3 regions of the Oceanobacillus sp. FSL K6-0251 genome follow, and region 2 is predicted to be linked to each of the others. Evidence: riboswitches for the same ligand, from Rfam matches in the RefSeq annotation. Region 2 holds a riboswitch; each other region holds the start of a gene.
What was found. A riboswitch is a leader RNA that binds a small molecule or an ion and turns the genes downstream of it on or off. The one in region 2 is predicted to bind thiamine pyrophosphate.

Region 1 (7,557 bases), 320 kb from region 2:
CATTTTCTTCTTCTGTCTGAATGAGGGAAACAGTTGGCTTTGTCTCTATCCAACTTGACTCAAATAAGGCCTGATATACGATAGTTCCAACTTCACTCATGCTTTTCTCGACACTAATATTACGAAATAAGATTTTAAGTAATCTCCAAATGAATGGGGAAGCAATGATAAGAGAAATAGCTATAATAATAACAACCACCCATAAAAAAGCACGAAAATTATCTTCCAGAATGCGGAAATTCGTTATTTCACCAAGTACATTATCTACAAAGAAAAAAATGATAGAAAGTATCGCGAGAATCAAAGCCTTGATGGTATTCGTAAATAAAAATGGACGCGGCAACTGCTGTTTTTGGGTAGACACCTCTTCCTTTAATGTCCCATCTATTTCAACTGCCGACTTCCAGCGCTGGAAAAGCTGCCCTCTCTCCCTCGCCAAATCACACATCTGCCGGTTGGACTGTTCCTTATCGATGCTGTAAAAGGGAGGTTCGGCCAATGATAGTCGACCAATCCCTGTTTGAATCACATTCTTCTGATGCCCTAGACCAATCAAGGCCTTAAAACGTCTTTTCAATGCAAGATAATCCTCCCCGCCTTCTGAATTGGTAGCATCCAAGCAAACAAGATGCCATATATTGGCTGTTTTTTGCGGATTGTTTTTCTCTACACGAATGGCTCTTCCTCGCATCTGATTGGACAGCATAAAAGAACCAACATAAGAAGCAAGGACTAATGAATTAATAAACGGTGCATCCCAGCCTTCTCCAAGTAATGCAGCTGTACCAATTAATACAGTGATTTCGCCACGTTCAAATAATTTTGTCATCATTTGCACCATTCGATGCCGTGCACTGGTATTGATAGTGATTTCTACATAAGATGCATCATAGGACAGTTCCGCTGCTGTTATAGCAACATCCCATTGTTCGGCTAAATCTTCACAGGCTGCCAATACCTTTTTGGGAATAATAACAATCGATCCAGTTAAAACCCCAAGCAAGACATCCAATTCCCTGCGGCGCAATTGTTCAAAAACAGGTATAGCTCCCAAACGCCGGAGATCCTGCTCATCTTCTGCTTTCTTAGGCAAATCTTCTCGTCTAATATAATCTGTAAGAATAACCTGGCGCAGCTCTGTTCCTAATTCCTGTGCCTCAAAGGCTGTCACTTGCTGGATGCTGTTTAATTTCGACGGGCTCTGCACCAGTAAACGGTTGATTCGATCATTCGCTGTTAAGACCACCCTGCGCTTTTCAACAGCTCCGAGGCGTTGAAGATAAGACTGTATTTCTTTTTGTACCGGCTCCTCTTGATCCATATGCTTATCTTTATATAGAAGATGAGTCAGCATGAGTTCCAGCCATTCCAAACTCCACTCCGGAATTTGTTTTTTCTTCAAGCCCATTATCGGAAGCGGCTTTGTCCAGGCAGTACTTTCCACTTCCTTTAAGAAAATAAGCATACTGGACAAATAAGCCGGCTCCGACAGAATTTCTTCTGCATATGTATCCGGATCGGTGATCCATGGATGTGCTTCTATTTTATTAATAAGTGCTGTGTTGTGACGTATGGATTGTTGAAATGCTATGACCTGACTTCGAAATTGGTTGATCTCCTCCTGCTCCTCATGGAGGGGGTCGGATATCCAGACATAATCTTGAAACGGAGCGAGCTCTGCTTCTCGTACCAGCTCTGCTATGCTTATTTCAGCATCAATCTCGCCGCACAGCTCCAAATAGCGGTTCCATTCCTGGATGGATACATCATATGGCGGAGTAGCTGTCAAAGCAACAATAGCTGGGTTAGTAAGATTTTTTCTAAAAGAAACAGCAGAACGCCACCATGCAGTGCGTAAATGATGTGCCTCGTCCAGTACCAATGTCTTTACATAAGAAGCAAGCTTTTCCTGTACTTCTTCCTCCTGACCAGTCATCCATTGATGAAACCCTTGATAGGTTGCAACTGTAACCAAAGCCTTTTCCTTTAAATCTGTTGTCATCCATTCCGGCTGATTACCGCTCTGATCAAATAATTCTACAAAACGGGCCACCCATTGGTCGCGGATGGCGATAGTCGGTGCCAGTATTAATGCAGGCTGATTAAAACGCAGCATCATCTCCAATCCGATAACTGTTTTTCCTGAACCTGGAGGAGCTACTAAATGTAAATGACGTTTATTCAGATAGGTGTCCATATCATCTATGATAGCTTGTTGATAAGATCTCCATGAATATTTAAACTGTATTCGCTCAGGGAAGCTCTCCATATCTGTCTCCTCATTTCCTTGCTCTCTATTCTATATTATCATCATGATCAGTGAAAGGAGATACGCTTATAATTGGCATTTCCATCGTTTATCCCTCTGTCACATCTTTTTATTCACATTATACGATTCAAGTGGAGAATCTGTCTATTGCTGCAATATTGAGTAATCATTTACTATTCTTTGTTCGTATCTATTTTGGTATTTTTGCTTATTTAATGACTAGTTATACGAATGTTAATACGTGTTTTCATAGCTTAATATAATAACTTATAACATATTCTTATATACGAAAAAGCAACCAGCCTACAGAAGATTCATAGGTGGTTGCTTTCTTTGCGTTAAATCGCGATAAGGTTTTTAACATAAAGTAAATCTGTCATCTAGTCCCTATACTTAATAGGTCCACACTTTAGCTTGAAGTTCTTGTACTCCAAATTCCAATGCATCGTCTAAGTCTTCCTTATAAATATCCAGATGGCCATTTGTAATAGCACTACCCCTGTCTTCGCACACGTAAGTTTCATCCTGCTCCGGGATATGTATTTTCGTGCCAAAAGGAAGCGATTGCGGACATGCAATGGTCCTTCCTTCTTCTACTTCCTCACCAGATGCTGTGATACCATAGGCTGGATCACCAGGTTCTTTACCAGTAGATTCTGGACCAGCTGTATAAGCTGTCACTGTAAAAGAGGCTCCGTTTTGATCTGGTATTGTTACTGTTTGCCCAGCTTCAATATATGCAGCATCCGATATGGATGGATTTGCTGCAATAAGCGCATTGACATCTACTTGATAGTTTTGTGCGATACGATAGACATTATCTCCCGGTTGCACTTCATGCTGCTGCTCAGCTGCTGCCGCCCCAGTAAAGAGCACGAATCCAGCCAAAGCAAGAAAAATTGAAAAAATATACTTGATAATAACACCTTCCTCTCCAATATGATAGTAACTATCTACCCCACTTCTTAGCTTATAAACTCAAATTCTATCTATTTAATCTAATTGTAATAAAAATGAAAAAATAGAAATATATTTTATTCTATTGATTATTTTCCATAGATGAGCATGCTGGTGAAGTTCTTGCGTAAAAACATCCAATCAATGAATTACTTTTTCGCATAACGAAGTGATAAAAACGATAAATAATTCACAACTCTCGAATTATTTATCGCAGGCTAATAACAGTATCATACGCTTTTAGTGCGTAATTTATAGTTGTATGGTAATCTGTTAAATTATTCTTCCCTCCGTCTTATCTTCCTCTTTTAATTTTAAAATAATGAAGGCAATGATTTTATCCCATTTTCCTTCTTGTCCAATTATATTCTATGTATAAGCGTACTAAGTAATCTGTCGTTGGAAAAAGAAATTGCGTGTTTATTATGTAAGCCTATGGCACCTTCCAAAAAACAGCCTGTAAAAAAGAGAAGGAATCTCTATCAAGTCTCTAATATGTTGGATGGGGGGTAACACAATGAGTCATCTGATTTATTCACAGAACAATTTGATAGAGAAACCTTATTCCTTATTGATAATGATAATCATTATCACTTTAATTGTCAATACATAATTACAATATTATTTAATTTAGGGAATGGAATCATTCCATTTAAGAGGTGCCTTACCCGTTCACGACGATTAAATCAAATGATGCCGGCGGGCACAAAACGGAGAAATAGTAGTCCTCTGCAGGATCCCATTGCTTATGCCAAGCCTCATCCGCATGCCCCTCTCTTACATTATGCCGATAACGGCGAACCTCTGGTAATACATCCACTAGAATCTTCAAATCAACAACATCAGAAAATTCGGGCAGCGAGCTATAAATTCCATCAAGAATAATGACCTTTGAGGGCTCTTTCGTTATGGAGGATGAGGCCAGACCGCTTTCAGCTGAAAAAGAAAAAGGATGATATTGAACGCTTTCCCCCGCTATAAGCGGTAACAATGCTTCTTTATGCAGACGTTGCCAGTCAATACATCTGGGACATTTCCATTCCGATGTAGAAGTATTCCATTTCTCGTCTGTAATCGTCGCGTCGAAAAACGCATCACACTGAATAACAGTTGCTCCTACGTGTGAAGCAACCTCAGCAGCCAGCGTAGATTTTCCTGCACCGCTCCCCCCGTCCAAAGCCACCACTAAGGGGCTGATTCGTCCTTTCAGGTATCCATTTATAGCGGATACGATTTGCTCGGAAGCTTTTCTTGTTACTTGAGTGTTTTTCACGATTATCCCTTCTCCGTGTCAGACACAAGATTAAATTCACTATCTACAAGTATTCATTTCTTTGGAATAAATGCTTATTAAACTAAATTTCCGGCTTTCGGCTTGTTTGCTTCTTGCCATTACGAAAATTGTATCACAAGTAAATTAGCTGCATCGTGTTTTTAACAAAATTGCGTAGTTGGTATAATAAATACTTTTCCCTTCCAGTCCAAAAAAAGAACCCTCAGATAAATGAGAGTTCTTTAACATGGAACGAATAAACCGAACCCATTAAGAAATTGGAAGCCGTTCTGTTTCTTCTTAACGACTGTTCACTTTTTTACTTTCTGAAAGCCAGCCTTCAAGATTGTAGGACATTTCCCAGAAATGGAGTTCGTATTCTTTTGCGATAATAAATTGTTCTTTTACCTTCTCTTTTTCCTTATCATTCATATCTTCAACTAAAGTGTTTAGTAAATTAATCATTTCGGTAGTTGAATCTTGAAACCAGTCACTCGCATACATTTTAATCCAGTTACGATAAATTTCCGGCTCTGGAGTGGCATTTTCATTCACTTTTCCGATGTCCGCATATAACCAATAGCATGGCAGTATGGCAGCCACAGTATGTGCTAGATTTCCAGACAGGCTTGCTCGATACAAATGCGAAGTATAGGCATACGCAGTTGGCGCTGGTTTGAAGTTATCTAAATCTGCTTGTGTAATATTTAAAATCTCAGCGTGCTCATTATGCACGGTCAGTTCAGCCTCTGCTGTAAAGCGCGCTTTATCAGCTAAAAGAGCAGTCAGCTTAAAATCTTCGGCCTGGGATGCTGCAATCGCGTGGATCTTACCGTAATGTTTTAAATAGTAAATATCTTGTAAAATATAATACTTAAATGTTTCTAGCGGCAAATCTCCTTTCACGATTCCTTGCACAAATGGGTGATGTAAACTTTGCTCCCAGCTTTCCTTCGTTGCAGCACGTAATTCATCCGTAAATTTCATAAAAAAAATCCTCCTTTAATCTTTTTTCTAAAGACTCGTAGAAGGAAGCATCTGCATACAAAAACATACACACGAAAAAATAGCGCATGGTTGTCTGCTTATTCTACTTCCCTCCGCTGGCCTTAACCAGATCAGGTTCTAAGGGTGCTAAATATACATTTATCTCAGCCGTTACGGCGCCCCTAGCAGAAAATTGAAATGTATTCGATTGTCTATTATGGTAGCAGAACAAATTGTTAAGTCAAGTCTTTTTTGTTTATAAGAAAATCAGCAAAGAAATAATCAAATCTATTAAAAAAATAGGTTTCCAAGAAGCTTAAAAAACTAGTGTGTTTCACTCGTTATCATGGATAAATCATTATCTTAATGCTAGTATCCTTCTGATTTACGGCGGTTTCTACAGCCTCTTTGATATTATCTAAACGATACTTATGGGTAATTACATCCTCGAGACCAAGGTCCTGACTGCCAATTGCCTGTATTGCTGTCGGATAACTGTTTGCATAGCGAAAAACACCGTGAATGTCGTATTCTGAATCGACGATATGGGTAATATCTACAGGTATTTCTGAGGATGCAGGTAATCCAACTAATACAATCCTTCCTCCGCGTTTCGTAATCGTCAGTGCATCCTGAACCGCCCGGCCATTACCTGAAGTTTCAACGGCGATATCCAAACCACTGCCAGCTGTTGCCTTTTCTATCTCCTCATGAATATTATCTTGTGTTGGATCAAATACCTTTGTCGCGCCAAATTTCTTCGCTAATTCTCTGCGATATGGTACCACATCCGAGCAATAGATTTCGTTCACTCCGAATATTTTCGCTGCCTTGATCGCTAACAGCCCAATAGGTCCTAAACCGGTTATCAGCATTTTATCATTGGGATGAACTTTTCCGCGCTGCATCGCATGAATGCCAACAGAAAGCGGTTCAATTAAAGCCCCTTCTTCATAGCTCATTTGATCCGGTATTTTAAAGGCGAAATCACTGCGAATCGTGACATATTCAGACCAAGCTCCGTCAACTGGCGGAGTTGCCATAAATTGTACTTCCGGGCAGAGATTGTATCGGCCTGATTTACAATATTCACAAGTTCCGCATACCACACCCGGCTCGACAGCTACACGGTCGCCTGCCGCAAGATTCTCAACCTGACTGCCAGCTTTAACAATATCTCCTGCTAATTCATGCCCTAAAATGAGTTGTTCTTCTACGACATAACGCCCGATTTTTCCGTGTTCGTAGTAGTGCACATCAGAGCCGCATACACCGATACACTGCACTTTGATTAATACTTCATTTTCCTTTGGTTCTGGTATATTTATTTCCTTAACCTCAATATCCAATGGCTTATTCAGAACTGCTGCCTTCATCTTTTTCATTCCGCTACACCTCTTTGATATGTATTGTTTTGCCAAGCGTATAAATACGTCATCCTATACTATTTTGGAAAAATAGAGAGCTATAATTTTTTAAGAACATATTCTTCATTGTAACATGCGTGTTGATATACGATAAATAAACGTGCGATCTTTCTCTTTTTATAGAATACAATGTGCTATAAGCTCTTCCTCTATTTTCTTAGAACAGCTTCTCAATGTAAGGCATTCCATTTCCTCCAAAATTAAAACACTATCTTTGTTCGAGATAGTGTCAATAAGAAGATGGCATGTATCATTTAAATTCATATTTTCTGCCTTATTATTTCGTATACAAGTGAGAAAGCAGCTTTCTGTTTTTTTCATGAAATTTTGAGTTGTGAGAAGAGACATAAATCTCATTATAGGCATCCGGCTTCATATACAGCTTTGCTTGATTCACTGTATTCGCTGCATCATTGTACGCGCCGGCAATTAAGTGCACCTTTCCATCGAATGAAAGAATATCACCGGCAGCATATAAACCAGCTATGTTCGTTTCAGCTTTTCCGGATCCTTTTACGAAAAAGTCCTGTTCAAGTTCTACTTTCAACGGACTTTCTTTAATAAATTTCAGCTCTCTGTCAAATCCATGATTAATGATTAAATCGTCCACTTCAAAACGAACTTTTTCCCCGGTTTTTTGGTTT
Region 2 (7,557 bases):
GAACGATTTCCTTTAAGATTTCAATCTCGTCTTCCGGTGCTTCTAATATCAATTCATCATGGACCTGTAATAAAAGCTTGGCCTGCAGTTTTTCTTGTTTCATTCGATGGTCTAAATCAATCATTGCTTTTTTGATTACATCCGCTGCACTTCCCTGAATAGGTGTATTCATCGCTGTTCTTTCCGCAAAACTGCGTACATTAAAGTTCCTGCTCGTAATATCAGGCAAGTAACGGCGACGGTTCATCAGTGTGGATACATAGCCTTTTTGCTTTGCTTCAACAACAATGTCATCCATATATTCTTTAACGCTTGGATAGCTCTTAAAATACCGTTCGATGAATTGTTTCGCTTCTTTCCGAGTAATCCCTAAGTTCTGGGATAGTCCATAATCACTGATTCCATATACAATCCCAAAGTTGACAGCCTTTGCCTGCCGGCGCATACCCGAGGTGACTTCGTCTCTCTCGACATGAAATACATCCATTGCTGTCTGTGTATGAATATCTAAATCATTTTTAAAGGCAGCAATCAATTTCTCATCCCCTGCAATATGGGCAAGTACCCGTAATTCGATTTGCGAATAATCAGCAGCAAACATTTTCCAGCCTTCTCGAGATGGGACGAACGCCTGCCGTATCTTTCTGCCTTCCTCCAGACGGATAGGGATATTTTGCAAATTGGGATCAACTGAGCTCAATCTGCCTGTCTGTGTTAAAGCCTGATTAAAGCGTGTATGAATCTTATGCGTATCTTTACGGACCACCTTTTGCAAGCCTTCAATATAGGTTGATTGCAGCTTCCCTAACTGACGGTACAAAAGTAATTTAGGAATTATTTCGTGCTGATCTGCCAGCTGTTCCAAAACATCTGCTGCCGTAGAGTAACCAGTCTTCGTCTTCTTGATTACAGGAAGCCCTAAATCTTCAAATAACACCGGCCCGAGCTGCTTCGGTGAGTTCAGATTAAATTCCTTGCCAGCTAATTCATATACTTCTTTTTCTAAATTGCTGAGCCTTTCTTTTAAATCGTCTCCCATTTCTTTCAGCCGGTCCACATCTACTAAAACACCCTGATGCTCCATCTCAGCAAGAATCAAAGCAAGCGGCATTTCTAATTCCTTTAATAATTTCGCCTGTTCATTATCCTCTAATTCCTTCTCCATCGCCGGATATAATTCAAGCAGTACATTGGTTTTCCGGATCACATGCTCACTGAGAATTGCTTCTTCCGGAACCTTTTGTTTTGCGCCTTTTCCATAAACCTCTTCATCAAAGGATACGTCATATTTTCCTTTTCTGCTTGCAATAGCAGGTATATCATGACTGTTTTCAGCAGGATTGATTAAATAAGAAGCAAGCAGCGCATCAAACACTATGCCTTCTATTTGTATATCGTTCCGTAATAAGGCAACTTTTGTCCGCTTAGCATCAAATACAATTTTCTTTTTCTGAGGGTCCTCTGCCCATTTTTTGAAAATAGGCGAGTCCATCGCAACCGAAGTAGGTATGAAGCTTTTTTTATCGGCGTTGACAATGCCAATACCTTCTATTTGAGCTGTATGATAATTTTCACCCAACATCTCTATTACGAGTACATCTTCCTCTGAAAATAGATCTTCCGTTATTTCTTCCACTATGTCATATTGAATCTCTTTATGCTCTATCGCCTCTTCTTCCGTTTCGTCGGAGCCGGCAAGACGCGTCAACAGAGATTGGAAGCCTAAATCCATAAACATTTGACGGACGGAAGCGGCAGAGTAGCCTTCATAAATAACATCATCCAGACTAACCTCGATGGGCGAGTCCCGATTGATTGTTGCTAAATCTTTACTCATTAGCGCATCATCTTGGTGGTTTGTTAAATTTTCTTTAAGCTTTTTCCCGCTTACATCGTCCAGATTCTCGTAAACCTTCTCTAACGTATGAAATTGTGTTAACAGCTTCGTTGCTGTTTTTTCACCGACACCCGGCACTCCCGGGATATTGTCTGAACTGTCTCCCATCAGTCCTTTTAAATCAGTAATCTGTTCAGGCGTTACCTGCATTTTCTCAAGAAGATAAGACGGTGTATATTTTTCAATTTCACTGATTCCTTTTTTGGTTACACTGACCGTCACGTGATCCGAAACAAGCTGCAGTAAATCCTTGTCGCCAGAAATAACGGTTACTTCCCAGTCTTTATCATCTGCCTGTTTTGATAATGTGCCAATGATATCATCTGCTTCATACTGATCTAACTGGTAATGCCTGATGTCAAAAGCATCCAGCAGCTCTTTTAAGACTGGAAATTGTTCAGAAAGCTCTGAAGGTGTTTTTTGGCGTCCTCCTTTATACTCTTTATAGGTTTGATGGCGAAATGTTGTTTTCCCTGCATCGAAGGCCACGAGCATATGCGTTGGCTTCTCTTCCTCTAAAATACGGAGCAGCATCGTAGTAAATCCGTAAACGGCATTCGTATAGACGCCTTTTTCGTTATTCAATAATGGCAGAGCAAAAAAAGCACGATAAATAATACTGTTGCCATCCATTAGAATTAGCTTTTTGGTCATAATTCCGTCTCCTTTATCTATCAACTGTTTAAGTAACTTCATTTTATCATGTTTGGGGAAAACTTCATAATGCACACGTTCTTATTACATAGTTTTTCCAATCTGTACACATCGCATAACCAGTTAAACTCGTCTCTATATGACATCGATATCTTTCAGAACCAAAAGCGCAATGGTCTTCGGTGGGAAGATAAAGAGCAGCAATGTGGTCAGGTTAATGAATTTTATAAAAATTATATTTAATACAAGTAGATACCAATAAGACTAATCAGCGAAGGAGAATCATGGAGACTCCTGGCCGGCTAAGAACGGTCACGTCCTGTGACCAACGGCCGACCCTAGGACGCCCTGTCCATCGTGGGAAAGCACGGAGGGAAGCCCCCCGCAGAAAAAAAGCCATCACTATAACGCTAGTGATGACTTAATCTTTCGGAATATAAACGTGAATAGCAGTTCCTTTATTCACTTCGCTTTCTACAACAATCTCCCCTTGATGAACCTCTACAATATGCTTCACAATTGCAAGTCCAAGTCCTGTTCCTCCAGTATTCCGGCTTCTGTCCTTATCCATTCTGTAAAATCGTTCAAATACTCTTGGGATAGCCTTTTTTTCAATCCCGATTCCTGTATCTTCGATTGAAAACAACACTCGATTATTCTTTTCAGAGACGTTTAGACTAACGCTTCCGTCTGATGACGTATAATTAATTGCATTGTCTGCAAGGTTGATAATAACCTGTTTCAATTTTTCTGCATCTGCATACATATGAATATCAGCTGGAATAGATGTCGTAAAATGCAACTCTTTTTTCTCTGCTTTTTGTTCTAAAGACGGCAAAACCGCATCAATCATCTGTTTGACATTAAAATCTGCTTTTTGAAGTTGAAAATCTTCTCTTTCTAAACGGGAAAGCTCGAGCAGATCCTCTATAAGCAACTGTAATCGATGGCTTTCCTTAAAAATAATATCAATAAATTCTTCTGCTGCTTTTTCATCATGCTGTTTTTCCTTTAGCGTTTCCGCAAATCCCCGGATAGAAGTTATTGGTGTACGCAGCTCGTGAGAAACATTGGCAACAAAATCTTTGCGCATTTTTTCTAAACGCTTTAATTCCGTAATATCATATATAACCAGGACAGCACCCTTAATCATATTATGCTCATTAAAAATAGGAGCTGCAATCACTTCCATATAGTTTTTAGTCAGACCGCGCTTATTTTTAAATTGTTCTTTGACAGGCTCTTCATACAGAAATGTTTTTTGGACAACGTCGTGCATTGCCTCGTTTTCAAATACTTCATAATATAGATGACCGCGGTATTGTTTCTCTTTTCCTTGAAACATTTCCGTAAACCCTCGATTCACCAGATGAACGTATCCTTTTTCATCAATCAGCGCAAGCCCGTTTTTCATATTATCAATAATAGAAGTTAATTGCTCGGCATGCATTTGTTCCTGAATCGTAATTTCATTCATATTTCGTGCTAATTTATTGATATTTTTGCTTAACTGCTCCATTTCTTCACTATTACTGTTATTAAAACGGGCAGAATAATTTCCTTTAATCATTTCATTTACTGTTTTTGAAGCTTTATTAAGCGGTCTTGTGTATTTATTGTAGAATTGCATAAATATAATGGAAATCACTAAAAATTCCACTAAAATAATTGCTGCGATAAATATCCAGTTTCCTTGAGCTTGTACCATTAACCAGCCCGATAAAACCAGGACAATCGTGATACCTAGTATATTAGGAAACAAGGGTTTCGAAAATAATATTTGCATTTAAACCGGCTCCTCCAATTTATAACCTAATCCGCGGACTGTTTTAATATAAACAGGCTTTTTGGAATCAGGTTCAATTTTGTCCCGCAGATGACTCACATGAACATCTACAATTCTCGTATCTCCAACAAAATCATAATCCCACACACTGCTGAGTAATTGATCTCTGGAGATGACCTTTCCCTTATGTTTAGCCAAATAGTACAACAGTTCAAACTCTTTTCGTGTGAAAGTAATCAATTCTTCTTTCATTTCTGCTTCATAACGTTCCGGGTAAATCGTTAAATCCTTTATCCGTAGCGCTTGATAATGATTCTCGAGCGGACGCTGTGTTCTTCTGATAATTGCTTTCACACGGGCAATGACTTCTTTCGGGCTGAACGGCTTTGTCAGATAGTCATCTGCGCCAAGCTCCAGACCGAGGATTTTGTCTATTTCTTCATCTTTTGCGGTGAGCATTAATATCGGTGTATCAATATCATTCTTTCTTAACTTCCGGCATACTTCTATTCCATCCAGTTTTGGAAGCATTACATCTAAGATAATTAACTCATAGTTATCTGCAGCAGCTTTTTGATAGGCTTCTTCTCCATCGTATGCTACCTCTGTTGTGAATCCGGCATTTTCCATATTATATTTTAATAAAGTAACAATCGATTGCTCGTCATCCACAATTAGAATCTGTTTTCCCACTTAGAAAATCCCCCTTATTCATATATACGTTCTCTTAGACAAAAATTCCTTCTTTTAAAGCTCCCTTTTTTTGTTAAATGAAGATGTGAGAATGTATCTTTATATATTTTATTTTCTTTATTCTACCATTATTCACGTTCAACGCCTATTCCATAAGTAAATGTTAATAAAACTTAACAAAACTATCCAAATAAAAATAATGGTTTAAGAAAAACCTGAAGCAAGATGTGCTACAGGTTTTTGTGTGAGGGAGTTTTCTTTTGTTATACTTTTCCAACTAATGTTCTCGGCTGTTTATAAAACAGGAGGAACACAATAACAAGACTTAAAATAAAGGATGGAACCATATAGGATGAATTATATATTAATGAATAAAGCCACGCCGGCTGTCCTTCGACGGCTGAACCAAAGAAAACCATTCCGGCAATATAATGACAAATAAAACGAGCAGCTGATCCCAGAAATACACCTACGGATATATAGACAAAGGATTTCTTTACCCGCTTGTTTTTCATGCTTTCGATAACCTGCTTCGAAAACACTCCGGCAAGCCCTACTACCGTAAAAGCTAATCCATACTCAATGATTCCCTGTACGGGATGCAGGATATAAGCTGTACCAGTTGCCACCTGTAATATTCCCCAAAGGAAACCGGACAACAAACCTCCTTTCAGACCCCAGCGAAAGGCTACAATGAAGACAGGAATCATTGCAAAAGAAACGGAGCCTCCTTGCGGCCAAAGCTTAAATCCTAACGGTAAAATGTCCAGCAGTAATGCAAGTGCCGTAAAAATAGCTACTTCTACTAAAAATAATGTTTTATTCTTCAATCGTCTCTCCCCCATTTACATCGAACAATCTTTTTTTAGACAACAAAAAAGCAATGCCAAGGGAGTCTTCTTGATGGCGGTATTCTTTAAAAATACATTTTAAGAGAATACCTTAAACTCCACTCACACATTGCTTTTATATCCATCAAAAAGTCCACAATCCCTACGCCAGCGCTAACTGACAGGTTCAAAGGGTCAGAACATAGAAAATGTCCACTCTCAGCCAAAGGCTCCCCTTGCAGGCTTTTTATATTCACTTTTTTGTATAGGCTTAGTATAAATCACTTTCTAAAAAACCGCAATAGCCCCTGTTATTTTTCAACTTTCTTCGCTAATTCCAAAAATTCCTGCACATCCTGTTTACATATTTCGATGGTATTTTCCCAAAACTCAGGCTTGGACAAATCTACTTGCAAATGCTTTTCAGCAAGCTCTTCTACGGTCATTCTGCCGGTATCCCTTAATAAAGCAGTATATTTTGCTTCAAAATCTCCTTTATAATCCTTTGCATAAGCATAAATTCCCTGGCTGAATAAATAACCAAATGTATACGGGAAGTTATAAAATGGCACACCAGTAATATGAAAATGCAGCTTGGAAGCCCAGAAATGCGGATCATATTCGGACAGACTTCCGCAGTAAGCTTCCTTCTGTGCTTCCACCATAAGTTCATTTAACCGTTCCGTACTGACCATACCTTGCTTCCGTTCTTCATAGAATTGTTTCTCGAATAAAAAGCGTGCATGGATGTTCATGAAGAAAGCCACACTGCGCGATACTTTATCCTCTAACAACGTTAATTTTTCTTCATCTGTCGCCGCCATTTTCACCGATGCATCCGCTACAATCATTTCTGCAAAGGTCGAAGCAGTTTCCGCAACATTCATTGCATAGCCTTGATTCAAACCGTTCATATCGTTCATCACATACTGGTGATAGCCATGTCCCAACTCATGAGCCAGGGTAGCTATATTAGAAGGTGTTCCAGAGTACGTCATAAAAATACGAGTTTGTTCACTGAGCGGAAAGCTTGTACAGAAGCCCCCCGGACGTTTTCCTGCACGATCTTCCGCTTCAATCCAGCGTTTTTCAAACGCCATTTGTGCGAAATCCGCCATTTGGGGACTGAAGCCGCGGAATTGCTCTACAATAAAAGCAGCTCCTTCATCATAACTTTTCTTTTCCATTTTTGATTGAATCGGAGCATTCACATCGAAAATGCTTAATTTATCCAAATTTAACAGAGAAGCCTTTTGATGTAAGTAGTCTGCAAATAGGGATTTATGCTTTTCAATTGCTCCCCACATTGTATTTAATGTTTCTTCCTTCATTCGATTTTTTGCTAACGGCTCTTTTAAGACTTTGTCCCATCCATAATGTTTATAGGTCTGCAGGCGAAATCCAGCCAGGTGATTTAATGTCTGCCCAAATAAGTCCTCATTCGCTTTCCAGGCATCACTTATTCGCCGGTAAACATATTCTCTCTGCTCACGGTCAGGTGTCGACAGCTTATTAGCAGCCTGCCCAACAGAGTATTGTTGAACTTTTCCGTCCTCTTCTATATCAATTTTCATATTGCCGACTATTGTTTCATACATTTGGTTCCATGCATGGTACCCATCTATTGCTAAATCCCCGATTAAAATTTCTTCATTTTTAGATAATTGTTCACGTGCCCGCTCTCTTCTTTCTGTTAA
Region 3 (7,557 bases), 2.3 Mb from region 2:
TTAGATATTGGGATGCAGCGCTCCAATAAAGGAGATGGTTCTGGCGAAGAAAAAGAGAGCTATTTTAAAGAGGTGTAAGAAATGGGATTTTTAAATAAATTATTTGGAAAATCAAATGAATCAAAGGAGATAGAAACGATGACAAAAACAAAAGTAGCAGTTATTTTTTATAGTATGGGCGGTACGAACTACCAAATGGCAAAATGGGCAGCAGAAGCGGCGGAAGCAAATGGCGCAGAAGTAAGAGTATTGAAAGTGCAGGAATTAGCTCCAGAATCTGCTATTGAAGGAAATCCGGCATGGAAAGCAACCGTAGAAGCAACCAAGGATGTTCCTGTTGCATCTTCAGAAGATATTGAATGGGCAGATGCACTTATCTTCAGCACGCCAACGCGTTTTGGTAATGTGCCTTCTCAAATGAAGCAATTCTTAGATATCCAAGGCGGACTTTGGGCTAGCGGAAAAACAGTGAACAAAGTAGTCAGTGCGATGTCTTCTGCACAGAATCCGCATGGCGGTCAGGAAGCGACGATCCTGTCGTTGTACACGAGCATGATGCACTGGGGAGCTATCATTGTACCTCCAGGCTACTCGGATGAATCTGTATTTGCAGCTGGCGGAAATCCTTATGGTACAAGTGTCACTGTTGATCAAGACGGAAAAATGGTGGAAGATGTGGAAGCGACAGTTAAGCATCAGGCACAACGTACAGTGACAGCTGCTGAATGGGTTAAAAAAGGAAATCAATAATTCATGCTATTAGAAAAGATGGCACCTTTCATTTGGAATGGTGCTGTCTTTTTTTGTATATCCGGAAAGCAGTGAGACGTTGCTTCATGAATTAGGAGAATAGTAAGTTTTTAAAAACATAGAGAAAACAAGTATAATGGCTTTATACCGCATTTAAATTCCTCCTAATAATTAAAAGGCAAAGAAAAACAATGTGAAAATAACTGATTACTCGCAAATTGCTGATAAATATGAGAGCAATACATATCGATTAGATGAAATGCAATTTGATAAGGATTTAAAGGAGTATCAATATAGATACCCTAAACCAATGTATCACGTGTTAGATTTAGCATGCGGGACAGGTATTTATCTTAATACTCAAATAAACCTGTTTTGATAGTCGAAACATGAGCTGGTACGGGCTTGATGCTTCAGAGGATATGTTGAAAAAGGCGAAGAACAAATTAAAAAATGTCTCACTCGTGCATGGTTTAGCTGAAGATATGCCCTACGAGAATGAAAAGTTTGATTATATCTCCAATAATTATGCTTTTCATCATTTTTTAAAGAAGGAAGCAGCGCTTGATGAAATATATCGTGTCTTGAAGAAAAACGGTGTATACAAGCTGCATAATATTGCTATCCATGATATGAGAAAATGGTGGGTATATCATTATTTTCCAACAGCATATGAAGAGGACGTAAAAAGGTTTTGGGAAAAGGAAGTTATTTTTGATGAGCTTTCAATAAGAGGGTTTAACACAGAACTGCAGATGACATATCGATTAGAAAAAATCAGGGTGTCGGATTATCTGGGGTATGCAGAGAATAGAGACATATCCATATTAACGTTGATTGATGATCAGGATTACCAAGAAGGGTTAGAGAAAATGAGATATGATGTGAAGCGTAATCCTAAAAAAACCATCGTCACTGATTTTGCAGAGATGTTTTGTATTTCGACAAAGGGGTAGTGTTTTAGAAAGAAAAAATCGTCTTTTTGGAAAGGGAAACAGAGGAGGAATTTAATGAGTGAAGAAGTAAAAGCAGCCGGCTGGGATGCAATTGATAATGCAATGGAAGCAATTTATGGGAAGCAGGAACCGAAGCATTATGGAACAGTGATCTCTTATTCGCTGGGCGGACCGGATCCATTAGATGGAATCAGCGCTTATCAATCAGAAACGCCAGGCTTGCACTGGCATATAGTTACATATGGATTTTCAGAGATTTACGAAAAAGAAACCGATAATCCAGAAGTAAGCGGTTTTGGGTTTGAATTAACGTTCAGATTGAAAAAAGAAGAAGGGGAAGAGGAACCGCCAGCCTGGGCGCTTAATCTGCTTCAGAATTTGGGAAGATATGTTTTTAACAGCGGTAATGTTTTTAAAAATGGAGACTATATGGATGCAAATGGTCCTATCTGTTTGGAATCAGATACGGCATTAACTGCATTGGCATTTATTACGGATTCTGAGCTTGGTACAATAGAAACAGAAAATGGTCAAGTGCAATTTCTGCAGATGGTTGGTATCACAAATGATGAGCTCGAAGCAATGCAGACGTGGAATACACGAGGTGTTCTCTCTGCCAGTTCCCCATATATGCCCGCGTTTATTACCGATTTAAAAAGAGATTCTTTACTAAATCATGCAGATGTCTCCCAAAAAGTTGATGAAGGAAGAGAACGGGAAGGATCCAATACAGGATTTCTATTTAACGATAATTTATCGTGGACTCCAGAAAAAAAGGGCTTATTCAGAAAAAAACCAGCAATGCTGACTCTGGGGGCAAAACAAACCGAAACCATAAGTAAAGTGCTGCGAGGGCGTCTCTTGAAAGGAAAGGCTCTGACATTGGCAGGTCCTGATATTGTCATTGCTATAGAGCCCGGGGAAAAGTCAGAATATGCAATGGAGAAGGATAAGGTGCGTCTAATTTTAGATGAGCAGAGTACAATCGAGTTGAGTGATAAGCTGATTCCTAAAGAAGGTGTGGCGGAACTATTCTCGTTTGAACAGCTGGCTGTAAAAATTGTTAAAACATACATCAAAGATAATGAAGGAAATGTTGTTCAGGTAATTGGGTAAGAGAACTCATTTGAAAGTAAAATAACATTTCCTTGATAAATCGCTAAACACTTTTGAAAGAATATCTTTGAAAATAAAAAATTATATGTTATTCTTTATTTGTAATCTGAAAATTAAATAAGCAACACTAGGGGAGCCTTTGGCTGAGACGAATACTCGGACCCTTTGAACCTGATCTGGTTAACACTAGCGTAGGGAAGTGGCAGGAACATGACGATATATCATTCGAACAATGAATTTGTATATAATCAAGACCACTTATCCCTCAGCTGGATAAGTGGTCTTTTTCGTTCTTCTGCCAATCCTGAAACAAGAAAATGGAAGAAAGGGGAGAAGAAGATGGACAGGCATCTGCACTTGATCAGTGATGGCAGTTTTTCCGAGCAGCATTTGCAAATAGTGAAGCGGATTCAGGCTGAGATTGATTATTTGCATATCAGAGAGAAGAACAAGACAGCGAAGGACATTCTGGAAATCATCGGTGCATTAGAAAATATCGGATTGCCATTAGAGAAAATAATAGTGAATGACAGAGTAGATATTGCTGTGATAAAGCAGTGCGCAGGTATTCAGCTGGCGTTTCACAGTCCTTCCATTCCACTTGTAAAAGAAAGCTTCCCTGAATTGAAGGCAGGAAAGTCTGTTCATTCTTTAGCTGAGGCAGAGCAGGCGCAGCAGGAGGGAGCTGATTATGTGCTGTATGGCCATATTTATTCCAGCAAGTCCAAAGCCAATCAGCAGCCCAGAGGATTAACGGAACTACAGGAAATGACTAACGCGCTGTCTGTGCCGGTATATGCTATTGGCGGGATTACTCCTGAGCGGGCGAAAGAAGTAACTGCCGCAGGAGCAGGCGGCATCGCGGTCATGTCTGGTATTTGGCAGGCAGAGGATCCGGTCCAAACTGTCAGAGCTTACCGGCAAGCGTTGAATATATGAAAAGGAGGGAGAAGATGAATAAACAGTTTGATCAAATTATTGTAGGCGGCGGAGTTATTGGCTGCTCTATTGCTTATCAGCTGGCCAAAAGAGGCAATCGGGTGCTGGTCATTGAAAGGAATCAAATCGGCTGCGAGGCTTCCAGTGCCGCAGCAGGTATGTTAGGCGCTCAAGGAGAGTTTACAGAAGACAGTCCGCTTTTTCGGTTTGCACATGAGAGCAGAGCGCTATTCAAAAATTTATCCGAGGAACTGAAGGAAGCGTCAGGAGTAGATATTCAATATATTCATAAAGGAATCATGAAGCTTGCTTTTCATCAGCAGCAATACAGCAAGCTGCAAAGCGTCGCGTCCTTCCAGCGGGAAGCGGGGAACCCTGCGTATTTACTGTCAGTAGAAGAAGCGAAAAAAATGGAGCCAAGCCTGACGGAGAATCTTCGTGCTGTCCTGTATTTGCCGGATGATGGTCAGGTTTCCGCCCGTCATCTGACCAAAGCCTTCTCTCTGGCTGCATCTCATTATGGTGCGGTGTTGCATGAGCAGGAAAGCGTTAATGAGCTGTTGATAGAAAATGAAACGGTTTATGGTGTCCGGACAACAGAGGCAATCTATGAAGCGGTCCAGGTTATTGTTGCAACAGGAGCTTTCGGAGATGAATTGCTGCCTGCAGATTATGCTGCGATTCCGGTGAAGGGCGAATGTCTGCTGTTAGAACTGGACCAGAAGCTATTTCAATCAACACTTTGGATGGATGGCTGTTACCTTGTTCCGAAGCAGGGAAAAAAGGTGATTGTTGGAGCCTCCTCCATACCAGGAAAAATGGATAAGCATGTCCATGCCGCAAGCGTCCAGAGACTGCTGTCACGAGCGCAGAAAATGGTTCCGGAGCTGGCAGAGGCGAGGATAAGAAAAATGTGGGCAGGCATCAGACCATCTACAGCTGACGAACTGCCATACTTGGGCGAGATTCCGGGAATCCCAGGCCTATATGCGGCAAAGGGACATTATCGAAATGGCATCTTACTATCGCCTATCACGGGAATTTATATGGCAGATTTAATAGAAAATAAGCCGGTTTCCCCGCTTTATTATGATTGCTTTCATGCGGACCGTCAAAATAAAAAATTGGAAAAGGCAGGTGAATCAACATGAAAATCACAGTGAATGGCAACGGATTAGAAGTGCAGGAAGAGGTAAAGCATGTCAAAGGCTTAATCGACTTTCTGGGATTGGAAGATAAACCTTTGATTATCGAGCATAATCAGCAGATATTACAGAAGGAAGAGCATGAAAAAGCGGTGTTGGAAAATGGAGACAAGGTAGAAATCGTTCATTTTGTTGGAGGAGGTTAAGCAAATGCTTACAGTTGGAAACTATCAATTTAAATCACGTTTATTCTTAGGGACAGGTAAATATCCGGATTTTGATATTCAAAAACAGGCGGTAGATAAATCAGAGACAGAGGTACTCACTTTTTCTGTCAGAAGGATGAATATTTATGATCCTTCCCTGCCCAATTTTTTAGAAAAAATCGATGTGGACCGCTATACGTTTTTACCAAATACAGCAGGGGCAAAGGATGCGAAGGAAGCGGTGCGAATTGCTAAATTAGCGGCCGCTTCAGGACGATGTGATATGGTCAAGGTGGAAATCATTGGCTGTGATAAAACGTTGCTGCCTGATCCGGTAGAGACATTGAAAGCAACAGAAGAACTGGTGGCAGAAGGTTTTACAGTGCTTCCTTACACCTCAGATGATGTGGTATTAGCAAAAAAACTGGAGGAAGCAGGAGCCCACGCCGTGATGCCTGGAGCTTCTCCCATTGGAAGCGGGCAAGGAATCATCAATCCATTAAATCTTTCTTTTATTATCGAGCAGTCAAAAGTGCCTGTCATTGTCGACGCAGGGATTGGATCGCCTGCTGATGCAGCGTATGCCATGGAATTGGGCGCAGAAGGTGTTTTACTGAATACAGCTGTTTCCGGAGCACATGACCCTGTAAAAATGGCAGAGGCAATGAAATATGCAATAGAAGCAGGGAGACTGGGGTATGAAGCGGGAAGGATTGCGATGAAAGATTATGCTGTAGCCAGCAGCCCGGAGGAAGGGATCAGCGTTGGAAACTAATCGTTATCATCGTCAGATATTATTTGCGCCAATCGGCGAGTCTGGCCAGGAGAAGCTGAGCCAAAGCCATGTGCTGATTATCGGTGCAGGCGCTCTGGGGTCGAGCAGTGCGGAAGCTTTGACGCGTGCGGGCATTGGCCACATAACATTAATAGACCGGGATTATGTAGAAGAAAGTAATCTGCAGCGGCAGCAGCTGTTTAGTGAAAGGGATATGGAACAGAAAATGCCCAAGGCAATTGCTGCCAGACAACGGCTTTCTGAAGTGAATAGTCATGTCAAAATAGATGCGATTGTTGGAGATGCTGAGGTGGATATATTGCGGAAAATAGTGCCTGAAGCAGATCTTATCATCGACGCGACGGATAATTTTGAGACAAGACTTTTGCTGAATGATATGGCGCAAAAGTATCAGAAACCATGGATTTATGGAGCGATTGTAGCAAGCTATGGAGTTACTTTCACGGTGGTTCCTAAAAAAACTCCCTGTCTACAATGCTTGCAGGAATACATTCCAGTTAATGGCGCTACCTGTGACAGCGTCGGCGTTATTCAGCCGGTTGTGCAAAAGGTGGTCTCCCAGCAGATAACAGAAGCGTTAAAGCTATTGACGGGTAACGAAGCGGCTTTATCAGGAAAAATCATTTCCTTTGATCTTTGGAACAATGAGCATGTGGAAATAGAGGTAGCTTCCTTACGCAAAGCGGATTGTCCATCATGCTCAGAGAAAAGAAGCTATCCAAACCTTGCTTACGATTCTCATTTGAAAACCGCTGTGTTATGCGGCAGAAATACCGTCCAGCTCCGTCCGCAGCGTAAACAAACAGATTTGAATGAAGTAGCCAAAGAGCTGCAGAAGAATAACCAGATCAAGCTGTTTCAAAATCCTTATCTGCTTTCGTTTGAAGTGGACTCCTTCCGTATTGTGCTGTTTCAGGACGGGAGAGCATTGGTTCATGGGACGATGGACCAGATGGAAGCAAAAAATATCTATCACCGCTATTTGGGATAATTAACTTTTATCACAGGGAAACGCCCATAAAATTCCACACCCTGTATAAAAAAGGAAAATATATTAATTTAGATAGGAAATCAGGTGAACTGACTCCTTGACTCAATCAGGCTCATTCAGCGGGAGAAAAGAAAAATTTCCGCTGAATGAAGTTTTGTTTTATACTTAGAAAAACGAATATGAATTAAAATTATTCTGTATAAAAGTGGTGAAGAAAAAATGAAGAAAGGTATATATCTTACTCTGAGCATCCTGGTTTACCTCATTATTCTAACTGGCTGCAATGAAAAAAGAGACTATGAAACAGACGGCCCTTTTATCACAGTAACTTCTATTTCCACCGGGCCAGATGAATACAGACATTTTTACCCGGTAAACTATGCTGTTTATGAAAACGGGAAGCTGACACTGCATACAGAACAGACAGGTGATATAAAAATAGGTGAAGATGCTCCAGTATATGAAACAAGTGTTTCTGAAGAAGAAGTGGAAAAGATTAAAAGTCTGATAGAAGATAACTTCTGGCAGCTTCCCGAAGATGTATCAGATGATGACTCCGTTGATGGGAGCTTTTATTATGTCGACGTCCATTTAACAGATTCCACGACTAGAGTCGGCGGACTGAACCCGAATGAAGCGGGATTTATAGAAATAGTTG

Region 1: another riboswitch for thiamine pyrophosphate. It lies ahead of tenA (thiaminase II); the one in region 2 lies ahead of thiT (energy-coupled thiamine transporter ThiT).
Region 3: another riboswitch for thiamine pyrophosphate. It lies ahead of MKY45_RS02030 (thiamine phosphate synthase); the one in region 2 lies ahead of thiT (energy-coupled thiamine transporter ThiT).

The regions. Positions count from the first base shown of each region.
Region 1 is NZ_JBBORS010000001.1:2,377,643-2,385,199, reverse strand. Features, by position in the region: gene MKY45_RS12005 (DEAD/DEAH box helicase family protein) at 1-2,269, opposite strand, end outside; gene MKY45_RS12000 (LysM peptidoglycan-binding domain-containing protein) at 2,663-3,145, opposite strand; gene MKY45_RS11995 (uridine kinase family protein) at 3,891-4,499, opposite strand; gene tenA (thiaminase II) at 4,800-5,486, opposite strand; TPP riboswitch at 5,578-5,680, opposite strand; gene MKY45_RS11985 (NAD(P)-dependent alcohol dehydrogenase) at 5,831-6,871, opposite strand; gene MKY45_RS11980 (NAD(P)/FAD-dependent oxidoreductase) at 7,191-7,557, opposite strand, start outside.
Region 2 is NZ_JBBORS010000001.1:2,695,850-2,703,406, forward strand. Features, by position in the region: gene polA (DNA polymerase I) at 1-2,551, opposite strand, end outside; gene pnpS (two-component system histidine kinase PnpS) at 2,973-4,337, opposite strand; gene MKY45_RS13580 (response regulator transcription factor) at 4,338-5,030, opposite strand; gene thiT (energy-coupled thiamine transporter ThiT) at 5,294-5,860, opposite strand; TPP riboswitch at 6,003-6,107, opposite strand; gene MKY45_RS13590 (M3 family oligoendopeptidase) at 6,172-7,557, opposite strand, start outside.
Region 3 is NZ_JBBORS010000001.1:371,417-378,973, forward strand. Features, by position in the region: gene wrbA (NAD(P)H:quinone oxidoreductase type IV) at 139-750, shown strand; gene MKY45_RS02020 (class I SAM-dependent methyltransferase) at 1,140-1,706, shown strand; gene MKY45_RS02025 (suppressor of fused domain protein) at 1,761-2,822, shown strand; TPP riboswitch at 2,942-3,037, shown strand; gene MKY45_RS02030 (thiamine phosphate synthase) at 3,033-3,761, shown strand; gene thiO (glycine oxidase ThiO) at 3,776-4,912, shown strand; gene thiS (sulfur carrier protein ThiS) at 4,909-5,112, shown strand; gene MKY45_RS02045 (thiazole synthase) at 5,117-5,887, shown strand; gene MKY45_RS02050 (ThiF family adenylyltransferase) at 5,877-6,899, shown strand; gene MKY45_RS02055 (hypothetical protein) at 7,119-7,557, shown strand, end outside.